Mesorhizobium shangrilense: one gene and its partner. The main gene of each other region encodes a partner of the protein of the gene in region 2 in a complex. Links are inferred from orthologs where the notes say so. Each region holds a gene or a part of one and is shown on either strand. Other genes may lie near its edges.

Evidence for each region.
Region 1: the proteins of tldD (region 2) and PD284_RS20500 are in contact, whole or in part, in a solved structure (PDB 5NJ9), measured with the Escherichia coli proteins. The link is inferred for Mesorhizobium shangrilense from one-to-one orthologs.

Annotation. Positions count from the first base shown.
Region 1 is NZ_JAQGPN010000001.1:4,222,224-4,228,605, forward strand. Bases 2,299-5,161 are described here. They hold PD284_RS20500 (TldD/PmbA family protein), read right to left. Parts: upstream 4,471-5,161; coding sequence 3,127-4,470; downstream 2,299-3,126. Other genes in these bases: PD284_RS20495 (3'(2'),5'-bisphosphate nucleotidase CysQ), read right to left, coding at 2,343-3,116; PD284_RS20505 (patatin-like phospholipase family protein), read right to left, coding at 4,606-5,161. In the rest of the region: waaA (lipid IV(A) 3-deoxy-D-manno-octulosonic acid transferase), read right to left, coding at 1-1,262; PD284_RS20485 (lysophospholipid acyltransferase family protein), read right to left, coding at 1,259-2,011; PD284_RS20490 (DUF4170 domain-containing protein), read right to left, coding at 2,027-2,275; more of PD284_RS20505, read right to left, coding at 5,162-5,469; 16S rRNA (guanine(966)-N(2))-methyltransferase RsmD, read right to left, coding at 5,551-6,105; PD284_RS20515 (pseudouridine synthase), read right to left, coding at 6,105-6,382.
Region 2 is NZ_JAQGPN010000001.1:4,021,096-4,027,501, reverse strand. Bases 1,154-4,040 are described here. They hold tldD (metalloprotease TldD), read right to left. Parts: upstream 3,362-4,040; coding sequence 1,946-3,361; downstream 1,154-1,945. Other genes in these bases: PD284_RS19475 (invasion associated locus B family protein), read right to left, coding at 4,010-4,040; PD284_RS19480 (VOC family protein), read left to right, coding at 3,467-3,832; cobB (Sir2 family NAD+-dependent deacetylase), read right to left, coding at 1,228-1,932; PD284_RS19495 (class I SAM-dependent RNA methyltransferase), read left to right, coding at 1,154-1,188. In the rest of the region: more of PD284_RS19495, read left to right, coding at 1-1,153; more of PD284_RS19475, read right to left, coding at 4,041-4,525; coxB (cytochrome c oxidase subunit II), read left to right, coding at 4,917-5,783; ctaD (cytochrome c oxidase subunit I), read left to right, coding at 5,822-6,406. UniProt on the Escherichia coli protein: Metalloprotease involved in CcdA degradation. Suppresses the inhibitory activity of the carbon storage regulator (CsrA).

The DNA of each region.
Region 1 (6,382 bases), 200 kb from region 2 along the record:
GGATCCAGCGCCTTCAGCGTCCGCTGCAGCGCCCCGCGCATGTCCTGGACGGTCTGCGCGCCCGCCGCGATCATCTCGTGGCGCGCCACCTCGTTGTTGAGCAGGAAATTGACCGCCCCGGCCAGCATGTCGCGGTCGCGGACGAACTTCGCGCCGCCGCTTTCGATCAGCCGCTGGTAGGAATCGCGAAAGTTCTGCACGTTGCGGCCGGCAAGCACCGCCGTGTCCAGCATGGCAGGCTCGAGCGGGTTCTGGCCGCCCTCCGAGGTGAGCGAGCGTCCAACGAACGCAATCTCAGTCAGCCGCAGGTAAAGTCCCATCTCCCCGATGGTATCCCCGAGCAGGATATCCGTGTCTGGGGTGATCGCGTTGCCCGCGCTGCGTCTGGCCACGTTCAGGCCCAGGGCCTGGAATTGTGTCGCCAAAGCTTCGGCGCGGTCCGGATGCCTGGGCACTATGATGGTCAAAAGTCCGGCATGGCGGCCGCGGAGCATCGTATGGACCTCGGCGGCAACGGATTCCTCGCCGTCATGGGTGGATACGGCCGCCCAGGTCTTGCGGCGGCCGATCTCACGCCTCAGTTGCATCAAGGCCTGCTCGTCGACCGGCGGTGGCGGCGTGTCGACCTTGAGATTTCCCGAGACCGTGACGGGCCGGGCGCCCAGCGACCGGAAGCGCTCGCCGTCCGTCTCCGACTGGGCGACGACATGCGCAAGGTTTTCAAACAGTGCTTCCGCGATGTGGTGACGCTTCTGCCAGGATGCATAGGATCGGTCGGACAAGCGGCCATTGACCAGGACCTGCGGCACCCGCCGCGCGCCAAGCTCCAAGATCGTCATCGGCCAGATCTCGGATTCTGCGATGATGGCGAGGTCGGGCTGCCAGAAGTCGAGGAAGCGGCGCACCGCAGGCTTCAAGTCGAGCGGCACATACTGATGGATGACACGCTCGCCGAGCCGCTTCTCCACGAGGCCTGCCGAGGTCACGGTCCCCGTCGTCAGCACGACGTTGACGCCACAGGAGACGATGCTCTCGACGAGAGGGATCACGGCCAGGGTCTCGCCGACGCTGGCCGCATGAAACCAGACCAGCGGTCCGGCGGGACGGGCGCGGCTGGGATAACCGTAGCGCTCGCTACGACGCTTCGGGTCTTCCTTGCCCCTGCTGGCGCGCCAGGCGACGTAGCCGCCGATCAGTGGATAGGCCGCCGCGCCGGCGAGGCTGTAGATCCCGAGCATTCGGCGCGCCCAGCGTTCGCTCATGCGACACCGTCAACGATTTTCCGCGCGCGATCCGTTACCACGTTCATAGCGTCGGTCAGGGCAAGGCGACTGGCCTCCATCGCCGCATCGTCGGCATCGCGGGGCACCTGGATCGGCTCGCCGAAACAGATGGCACTGCGGCCGAACGGCAGATTGACCGTCGTCTTGTCCCAGGTCTTCTCCAAAACCTTGCGCCGGCTCGTGTTGAAGGCGACGGGCACGATCGGGCGACCCGACAGCTTGGCCAGTGTGATGATGCCCATGCCTGCGTCACGCGGCGTGCCGCTCGGAATGTCCGCGACAGTGCCCACCGACATGCCGGCGTCCAGCGCCTTCTTCAGGGCGATCAGGCCGCGTATGCCGCCCTTCTCGACCGCCTTCTCGCGCTCGCGTCCACCGGAGCCGCGGAACACCTTCAGTCCCAGCTTTTCCGTGCACAGGGCGTTGATCTCCGCATCCGCGCTACGCGAGATCATCGTCGCCATCGGATTTCCGCGCGGATGATAGACCGGGATAAAAATATGCTGACCGTGCCAAAGGCCAAAGATCGCATTCCTGTGGCGCATGAAGCCCTGCGTGGGGTCGTCCGATCCCTTCGCCATCGGGTTCGTCAGGCGCACCAGGCGAATATAGTTCGCAGCCAGCGAGGCTACGAAGTTCTTGAAGAACTTCGAATCCTGGATCGGCTTCCTTATGGAGCGCCAAAGCGACGGCTTGCGGCCGCCGCGCTCAACGGGCGCAATGGTCATGCGATCGTCCAAGATTCAGCCCTTGCCGCTCTTTTCATCGGGATCGAGCAGACGGTGGAGGTGCACGACGAAGTAGCGCATGTGCGCGTTGTCGACCGTCTGCTGCGCCTTTTGCTTCCATGCAGCCGCGGCCTGGGCATAGTTCGGATAGACGCCCACGATGTCCAGCGCGCTCAAGTCGCGGAATTCGGTTCCGTCCACCGACTTCAGCTCGCCGCCGAACACAAGATGTAGAAGTTGTTTCTGAGGGTCTTCTTCAGCCATAATCGCCCCGATTTGCTTTTCAGACCACGCGTCCCGCGTGGCGGTTTGGAACTCGGCTCGCCATTCGTCAAGACTCGAATTCGACAATCGCTCCGGCAATCTCGTCCAGAAGCGACCCGCTCCCGGCGACGAGCGCACCGTGCGTGACTTGGCGGCCCGCATACCGCGGCGGTTTGCCAGCCTCATTGAGGATGCGCCCGCCGGCCTCGCGCAGAATCACGTCGGCCGCGGCCAGATCCCAATCATGGGAATTTGGCTTCACGAAGGTGGCGTCGAGTTCGCCCTTCGCCACCATCGCCAGCCGATATGCGAGAGAGGGTATATAGGGCACATCCGGCAGCTTCGCACGCAATCCGTGCGGCAGCGCATCGATGATCGACTTCGGCCCACCAATGACCGGAATTTGCGCAGGCGTGCGCACCTTGATAGGCCGCCCGTCGAGCCAGGAGCCCCGTCCTTTCGCCGCTACGAACACGTTGTTCTTGGCGGGGCAGTCCAACACGCCGCACAAGGAGACGCCGTCCTCAACGACCGCAACGCTGATGCACCATGTCGAACGCCCGTTCAGGAAGGCGCGCGTGCCGTCGATCGGATCGACGACGAAAGTGCGCCGGGCCGAAAGCCGCGCCTCCCCGTCGACGGTTTCCTCCGAGAGCCAGCCATAGCCCGGCCGCGCGGCCAGGAGGGTTTCCCGCAGATAGCTATCGACGGCATAATCGGCCTCGCTCACCGGCGAGCGGCCGCCCTTCATCCAGACCTCAGGATCCCGCTTGAAGTAGCGCAGCGCGATCTGGCCGGCTTCCCGAGCCGCCTCCTCGAGCAAGCGGAGATCGCCGCCCATATCGGCCTGCTCAGCGCCCTGCAAGCGTCATCCCCTCGACGAGTAGCGTCGGCGCCGCGGTCCCGAAATTGCGGTCGAGATCGTCCGCCGGGACGAGGTTCAGGAACATGTCCTTCAGGTTCGAAGCGATCGTCACCTCCGAGACGGGATAGGCGAGTTCGCCGTCCTCGATCCAGAAGCCGGATGCGCCCCGGCTGTACTCGCCCGTGACCATGTTGACGCCCTGCCCGAAGACTTCAGTAACATAGAAGCCAGATCTCAAGGTTCTGATCATGTCCTCGGGAGACGTGGAGCCAGGCTCGATCGCCAGGTTCGTGGATGACGGCGTGACCGACGAAGCGGCCCGCACGCCGCGGCCGTTGGTTTCGAGCCCCAGCTCGCGCGCCGCGGACGTGGACAGGAACCAGTGGTTCAGCACGCCGTTCGTCACCATCTCCAGCTTGCGGCCTTCAACGCCTTCGCCGTCGAAGGGACGCGAAGCCTGTCCGCGAACCCTGAGCGGCTCGTCCGTGACTGTGATCGCGTCGGCAGCGACCTTCTTGCCCATCATGTCGCGCAAGAAGCTGGTCTTGCGGGCGACCGCAGCGCCATTGATGGCTCCGGCAAGATGGCCGGCTATGCCTCGGGCCACGCGCGGATCGAAGATGACGGTCACCGGACCCGTGGCAGCCTTCCGCGGGTTGAGCCGCTTCACCGCCCGCTCGCCTGCCTTGCGGCCGATGGTGTCCGGCGAATCCAGATCGGCGAAATGCTGGCGCGAGGAAAAATCGTAGTCCCGCTCCATGCCGGTGCCCTCGCCGGCGATCACGCTGACGGAGCGGGAGAAGCGGGAGGCCACATATTGCCCGAGGAAGCCATGGGAAGTGGCCAGCACCAGCCCACCCAGTCCGGCGCTTGCGCTGCTGCCGCTGGAGTTGGTCACGCCCGGAACGGCGAGCGCGGCCTCTTCCGCGGCGAGCGCATCCTCCCTCAGCCGGTCGGCCGAGACGGTCGTTGCGTCGAAAAGGTCCAGGTTCTTCGGCGACTTCACCAGCAGCGACGGATCGGCCAGTCCTTGAAAGGGATCTTCGGGCGCGACCCGCGCCATGGCGACGGCCCGCTCGGCAAGGGCTCCGGCATCGGACGCGGCCGTCGCCGAGACGCTTGCGACGCGCTTCCCGACGAAGACACGCAGCGAGACGTCATCGCTTTCCGACGATTCGGCATTCTCCACCTTGCCCAGCCGGACGGAAACGCCCGACGAGCGGCCGCGCACCGCCACCGCATCGGCGGCGTCCGCGCCGGCCTTCTTCGCGGCTTCGACCAGCGCTGCGACACGGTCGATCAGCCGGGCAGAATCAAGTGAGTCCGTCATGAAATGGTCCCGCACCGTGGAACTTGTGCGTGTTCCGAAACGGACACGCTGCCGTTGATCTATTGTTTCGCCCCCCGATGCGCAATGGAAAGCGACATCCCGCCGCCGTACCACGTGCGCGGGCCCGGATTTCGCTCAGCCCGCGGCGCACGCGGCAACCGCCTTCTCGATCTCCCGTTTCAGCTCATCCCGGATGGCGCGGGTCTCGTGCAGGACGGTTTCCACTTTCAGGAAATCAAGCGCGCGAAATGCCGAGACCGGGGGTCGCAACAGAATTTGCGGCGCGCTCTGGCGCAGCTTGGTGTCGTTGATGGACTGCATCATGAGTTGCGTTGCCCCGAACATCAGGTCGATGGATGTCGGTCGGCGCTGTCCCTCGGTCGGCGCTCCGACCACGTCGATGGCGATGGTGATGTCGGCTATGCCCTCCACCAGGTCGAAGGGGACGGGATTGTAGATGCCTCCGTCGATATAGAGCCGACCGTCCCGCGTTACCGGCTGAAACACGGCGGGTATGGCGGCAGATGCGGCGAGCGCGCTGCGCAGGTCGCCGCTGTCGAAGACCGCAAGGCAGTGGCCGTAGTAGTCGGTGCCCGTGACGCGAAGCGGAATGCCCAGCTCTCCGAAGGTTTCGGGGATCTCGTCGGGCAGGAAGGCGCCCAGGATGCGCTCGATGTTGAACTGGCCGACGCGGATGCCGCGCTCGAACATTTCCGTCAGGCTGCCGGGCCGCGCACGCCAGATCCGGCTCGCCAGTTCGGCGCGCCGTCCCAGGATTGCCCGGGCATAGGCATGGATTTCGGCGCCGCGCATGCCTGCCGCCATGCCAGCGCCCATGATCGCCCCGATCGACGAGCCGGCGATCATCACCGGGTGTATGCCCAGCTCGTCCAACGTCTCGATGACATGGATGTGGGCGAGGCCGCGCGCGCCCCCGCCGCCAAAGGCGACGGCGAAGGTCGGTCCGGATGGACGGTGCATCGCAGCGGTGTGGTTCATGTATTCGCCCTGTCTCGACGCCGTGAACATAGGAAGTGTCGCGGCCACAGGACAGGGCCGAATGTGGGCAATGTGCGGAACTCAGGCGAGCCGCAGGAACCTGACGATGGTATCGCCATAGTTGCGTTCATCTTCCAGGCGGAATCCCGCGACCGCGTCGAACACGGCCGAGGCAGCCTCCTCGACGACACAAAGCGCCGCCGGCCGCAGCCATCCGCCCTCTTTCGCCGCTTTCAGCGCCCGCTCGCCCATTCCCTTGCCATACGGCGGGTCGGCGAAGACGAGGTCGAAGGGCAGGATGGTGCCGGCGTCGCCGAGGCGCGTGGCGTCGCGGCGGAAGATCTTGGTGCGGCCCTGCAGCCCGAACGCCTCGATGTTGTCGCGGATCAGTCCCCTACCCTCCGCCGATTCTTCGATGAACAGGCAGTGGGCGGCGCCGCGCGACATCGCCTCGATGCCGAGCGCGCCGGTGCCAGCGAACAGGTCGAGCACGCGGGCTCCTTCCGGCGCTCCGTCGAAGCGGTGCGCCAGCACGTTGAACACGGCTTCGCGCGTGCGATCGCTGGTCGGCCGGATGTGATCGCCGCGAGGCGTCGCCAAAGCGCGGCCGCGCAGTTCGCCCCCTACGATCCGCATCAGGGCTTGCGCGGCCTTGGGCCACTGCGGCCCGGTCCGCCGGAACGCGGCGCCGGCTTGTCCTTGGCCTTCGGCTTGGAACCTTCGCGCTCCGGACGCGCGCCGGGAGCCATCCAGACATTGGCCTTGCGCTGGCCGGGTCGCTCAGGCTGAGCTTCGCGATCGTCGCGCTTGCCGCGTGCTCCTGGCCCGCCCGAGCGGAATGCGGGCTTGTCGCCGCGTCCGCCGAAGCCGCCCCGTTCCGGCCGCGTAGACAACTTCCCCAGCGCATCCTCGC
Region 2 (6,406 bases):
CATGTCGAGCGCCAGCCCGTCTTCATACCTTTCGTGCTGCCGAACGAGGTGGTGACCGCCGCGCGTATAAAAGACCGGGCAGAACTGATCTCGGTCATCGAGCCTTCGCCCTTGAGGGTTCCGCCGGCATGCCGGCATTTCACCGTCTGTGGCGGCTGCGCCCTGCAGCACATGGACCATTCGGCCTATCTCGCCTGGAAGCGCGCGAAGGTGGTCGAGGCGCTCAAGTCGCGCGGCATCGACGCGCCGGTGGCGGAAACGGTTGCATGCCCGGAACGCTCCCGCCGCCGGGTGGTGCTGTCGGCGCGGCGCACGGAAGCCGGGATGCTCCTTGGATACAACCGCGCGCTCTCGCACGAGATCGTCGACATCGCCGAATGCCCGATCGCCGTGCCAGCCATCGAGGCGGCGCTGCCGATGCTGCGCCAACTTGCCAAGCTGATCGCCGCGACGCCGCAGGCCTTTCACATGACGGTCACGGCCACCGCCTCGGGCCTCGACATCGCAGCCGAAGGCAGCGGGAAGCTCTCCGAGGCGGCGCGGCGCACGGCGGCCGACTTCATCATCCGCGAGGGCGGCGCTCGACTCTCGACCGATGGCGAGATCATCGTGGAGCCGCGGAAGCCCCAGGTGGATTTCGGCGGTGCGGTGGTGACGCCCCCGCCCGGCGGGTTCCTCCAGGCGGTTGCTGCCGCCGAGGACGCCATGGCCGGGCTGGTGCTCGCACATCTTGCGAAGGCCAAGCGTGTGGCGGATCTGTTTGCCGGCAGCGGGGCATTTGCCCTGCGCCTCGCCCGCCAGTCCGAAGTCCACGCCGTGGAGGGCGACGCGCCGGCGCTTGCCGCGCTCGACCGCGGCTTTCGTTCGGCGACCGGCCTGAAACGCGTTACGCCAGAGAAGCGCGATCTGTTTCGGCGCCCGCTGACCTTCAAGGAACTGAACGCCTTCGACGCCGTCGTGTTCGACCCGCCGCGCGCAGGCGCCGAGGATCAGTCGAAGCAGATCGCGAAATCGGAGGTGCCGAAAGTGGCGGCGGTCTCCTGCAACCCGACGACGCTCGCCCGCGACCTGGAGATCCTTCTTTCCGGCGGCTACCAGTTGAAGGCCGTCACGCCGGTCGACCAGTTCTTGTGGTCGCCGCACGTCGAGGCGGTGGCGCTGCTGGAGAAGCCCAAGCGGAGAAGGTGAAGGGTCAAGCGGGCGGCCGGGTCGGATCGGCCGCGCCGCCTATCCGCGCAGCACGCTCTCCACGAAGTCCGGCACGATCTTCGTCGCCGGGCCGTGCACCGCATGGTGGAACAGGTTTGCGCCTTCCGAAGGCTCCAGATTGAGTTCGACGGTGCGCGCACCTGCCGCCCGCGCTTCCGCGACGAAGCCGGCCGCAGGGTAGACGTTGCCGCTGGTGCCGATCGAGACGAACAGGTCGCATTTCGCGAGCGCGTCGTAGATACGGTCCATCTGGTACGGCATTTCCCCGAACCACACGACGTCCGGCCGCAGCCGTCCATGGCCGTGGCAGGCGGGACATGCGTCGCCGGTCGACAAATCGGCGCGCCATTCCAGCTTGTGCCCGCAGCGGTCGCAGAATGCCTTCACAAGCTCGCCATGCATGTGGATGAGCTTGGCCGAACCGGCCCGCTCGTGCAGGTCGTCAATGTTCTGCGTCACCAGCAGGAACTCGCCCTGAAACTCCCGCTCGAGCTTCGCCAGAGCGAAATGGGCCGCGTTCGGCACAACACCCGGCAAGCCGCGCCGGCGGTCGTTGTAGAACGCGTGCACGCGTTCGGGGTCACGGACGTATCCTTCCGGCGTCGCGACATCCTCGATGTTCACCTTCGACCAGATGCCGTCCGTGTCGCGGAACGTGTCGACGCCGGATTCGGCGGAGATGCCGGCGCCGGTGAGCACGACGATGGAGAAAGGACCGATCATGCTGCTGCGCAGGTCAAGCCTGCGTGCCGCCGACAGTCATCTGGTTCATCCTGAGATGCGGCTGGCCGACGCCGACCGGCACGCCCTGGCCGGCCTTGCCGCAGGTGCCGATGCCGGGGTCGAGCTTCATGTCGTTGCCGATCATAGACACGCGATGCATGGCGTCCGGCCCGTTGCCGATCAGCATGGCGCCCTTGATCGGCTGCGTGACCTTGCCGTTTTCGATCATGTAGGCCTCGGTGCAGCCGAACACGAACTTGCCGCTGGTGATGTCCACCTGGCCGCCGCCGAAGGAGACGGCGTAGATGCCCTTGTCGACCGAGGCGATGATCTCTTCGGGCGTTATGTCGCCGCCGGTCATATAGGTGTTGGTCATGCGGGGCATCGGCTGGTGCGCGTAGCCTTCGCGGCGGCCGTTGCCGGTCGCCTTCATGCCCATCAGGCGTGCGTTCTGCCGGTCCTGCATATAGCCGACGAGCTTGCCGTCCTCGATCAGCACGTTGCGCGCAGACGGCGTGCCCTCGTCGTCGACCGTGATAGACCCGCGGCGCTCGGGAATGGTGCCGTCGTCGACGACGGTGACGCCCTTGGCGGCCACCTGCTGGCCGAGCAGGCCCGCGAAGGCAGAAGTCTTCTTGCGATTGATGTCACCCTCCAGCCCGTGGCCGACGGCCTCGTGCAGCATGATTCCCGGCCATCCGGCCGACAAAACGATGTCGAACGTCCCGGCAGGGGCGGGCACCGCCTGCAGGTTGACCAGCGCCTGTCGCAGCGCCTCGTCGGCGACGAACTGCCAGCTGCTCTCGGCGAGGAATTCGCCAAAGCTCTTGCGTCCGCCGGTGCCGTAGGAGCCGGTTTCCTGGCGGTCTCCATCGCCGACGACCACCGATACGTTCATGCGCACAAGCGGACGGATGTCGCGCACCATCTGGCCGTCGCCGCGCACGATCTCGACATGCTGCCACGAGGCGGCGAGCGAGGCGGTGACCTGTCGCACGCGCGGATCCTTGTTGCGCACGAAAGCGTCGATCTCCTGCAGCAGCTTGGCCTTGGCCTCGAAGCCCGGCGCCGCAATCGGATTGTCCTCGCCGTAGAGATGCGTGTTGGTGCGAGCCGGAGCGTGAGCGAGCGTGCCGGAATAGCCGTCCTTGACGGCCGAGACCGCATCCGCCGCCCTCAGCAGGGCGGCCTCCGACAGTTCGCTCGAATGCGCATAGCCGGTCGCCTCGCCGGCGACGGTGCGCAGTCCAAAACCCTGGTCGGTGTTGAAGTTGGCCGTCTTCAGCCGTCCGTTGTCGAAGACCAGCGATTCCGCCTCGCTGTATTCAAGGAACAACTCACCGTCATCGGCGCCGCGCAGCGTGTCGGCAACGAGGTCCTTCAGCCGGTTTTCGGAAATGTCGAACTGCTGGATGAGGGAAGAGGGCATGGCGCGTCTCGTGTTGATCGCTGCTGATCTAGGCGCTTTGCCTCGCGGTTTCCACTTGGAAACGTTCCGCCGTGGACTAGATCGGCAAGGAGAGGAGGCCGAACCATGACGACAGTCCGCTACTTCGCTCATGATGTCGCGACAGCGATCGAATTCTACACGCGCCACCTGGACTTCAAGGTGAAACAGCAGTTCGGAGCTGTCATCGCCATCCTGGAGAGAGAGGGCATGACGCTGTGGCTTGCAGGGCCGCAGGCATCGGCCTCGCGCCCCATGCCAAACGGACGCCGTCCCGAGCCCGGCGGGTGGAACCGATTCGTCATCGAGGTCGACGATCTGCCCTCTGTGGTCGAGGCGCTACGCGCCAATGGCGTGCCCTTCAGGAATGACATTGTCGAGGGACCCGGTGGCCGCCAGATTCTCTGCGAGGATCCGTCCGGCAACGTCGTGGAGCTGTTCGAGGCAGCGTAGGTCATGGTCGAGCTGAAAAATCGCGCCGCCGTCCTCGGCTGATCGTCAGTGCAGGCGCAGTTGCGGAAAATGCGACCCCGGCCATCACCATTGGCAGCCGCCATCGGGAGAGATCGGGGGCAGGGCCTGTCCTCGAAAGGCGCTCGCGAAAGCGCTGCCTCGGTGCGGGTCGGTCGCTTACTTCGGCAGGGCCGCAAAACCCTCGCCAAAGCCCTTCAGGTCGACGGGTATGCCGATGCCTTCTTCCGGCGTCTGGAAGACGATGAAGGTAGCCGCCTTGCCGGTGGAGAGAGTGTCGAGCAGGGTCTTTTCGAGAATCACCTCGGCATAGCAGCCGTCCTGGAAGCAGCGCACGAAATAGGCGCGGCCGATGTCCTTGCCGTCCACATTGAGGCCGAGACCGTTGGGCAGGAGCACGCCGAGCGGGGCCAGCACGCGCAGGATCTCCGCCTTGTTGTCGGCAGTGCGCAGCACCACCACCGAAAGGCCGATTTCGGGCCGGTCGTCGGCGACGACATTCTGCATCATCGCGCATTGTTCGGCAGTGGCGCCGGCCGGCGTGTCACAGATGATCGACCATGCGCCATGGGTCGAACGCACCTTGCCGGTCTGTTGGGCGCCTGCCTGCGGCGAAGCGAGAACCGCGGCCGCCAGCGCCGTTGCAAACAAGGATTTCGAAAGTCCCAAGCCCATTACCATTCCTTAGCGAATCACGGCGCGCGAAGCCGTCAGGCTGTTAGTAGATGTCATGAACGCCTGCCGGACCAGTCGAATTCGTCAATTTCAAGGACAATTGCCCCGAATTTGGCCCGAATTGCGACTGCGCCTTGCATGGGCGAGCCGCCGGGCGGCGATTGGGTTGCAGGCCACCGTCGGTGAAAGCTCTCGGGGAAGCCGACGTGCGTACGTTGTGCAAGATGCCGTGCGCGCGCAAAAATGCCGCATGAGGGCCGGGCGTCCTTTCTTGCGGTCGGTAAAAGAGTATGGTTTGAACGCGCTGCAAGGCTTGGGGATTCTGTTCTTTGGCCTGCAAGCGGCTGCTGATTTCGCGGCGCGCCGGAGAATTCGGGAGATCACGAGGGCGATGAGAAAATTAGTTGCGGGCGGCGCGGCCGTTGCCACCTTCCTCTCCACTGCCGCCGCCTTTGGCGCGCAGCCGGAACCCTGGCAGTGGCGCTTTCAGCCTGCTGCGACCAAGATCATGGAAGGGATCGAATGGTTCGAGGTTTACACCCTCTGGTTCGTCATCCCGATCACGCTTCTCGTGCTGGTGCTGCTCGCCTATTGCATCATCAGGTTTCGCGCGAGCGCTAACCCCGTTCCGTCGCGAACCAGCCACAACACCATGATCGAGGTGATCTGGACGGTTGCGCCCGTCGTGGCGCTGCTGGCGATCGCCATTCCCTCGTTCCAGCTGCTGACGGCTCAGTATAGCCCGCCGGAGGACGCCAAGCTGACGCTGAAGGCGACCGGCAACCAGTGGAACTGGGACTACGAATACCAGGTCGAGGACCCGCTCTCCTTCAACTCCGCCATGCTGGCCGACGCCGATCGCGCCGCGGCGGGCAAGGAAGATCGCGCCGCCTATCCGCGTCTGCTCGCCGTCGACAACGAGATGGTCGTTCCGGTGAATACGCAGGTGCGCGTGCTGGTCACGGCGTCCGATGTCATCCACGCCTTCGCCATGCCGGCGTTTGGCGTCAAGACCGACGCGGTGCCCGGGCGCATCAACGAGATCTGGTTCAATGCCGAGAAGGAGGGCCTCTACTACGGCCAGTGCTCCGAGCTCTGCGGCAAGGACCATGCCTTCATGCCCATCGCCATACGGGTCGTGTCTCAGCCCCAGTACGACACCTGGTTCGCTGCCGCGAAGGCGGACCTGCCTGGCGCCAACAAGGCGTTGATGGCTGAAATCGAAGCTACGAGCAAAGTTGCGGCCGCCGGCAATTGATGCCGACGAGAGTAGAATAAGGATTACGGAGCGGGAACATGGCAGGCGCTGCAGCTCATGACCATCACGACCACAAGCCGCGGGGCTGGGTTCGTTGGGTGTATTCGACCAACCACAAGGACATCGGCACGCTCTATCTGATCTTCGCGATCATGGCGGGCATCATCGGCGGACTCATGTCCGTCATGATGCGCTGGGAGCTGGCTGAGCCGGGCATTCAGATTTTCCATGGTCTCGCCGCCATGACCTACGGCGTGGAGGGCGATGCCGCTCTCGACGCCGGCAAGCACATGTTCAACGTGTTCACCACGATGCATGCCCTCATCATGATCTTCTTCATGGTGATGCCGGCGCTGATCGGCGGCTTCGCCAACTGGATGGTGCCGCTGATGATCGGCGCGCCCGACATGGCGTTCCCGCGCATGAACAACATTTCTTTCTGGCTGCTGGTGCCGGCGTTCCTGCTTCTGCTGATGTCGCTGTTTGTGCCGGGTCCCGCCGGCGGCTGGGGCACCGGTGGCGGCTGGACCATGTACCCGCCGTTCGCGACCTCGGGTCAGCCTGGTCCCGCCATGGATCTCGCGATTCTCTCGGTGCACATCGCCGGCGCGTCGTCCATCCTC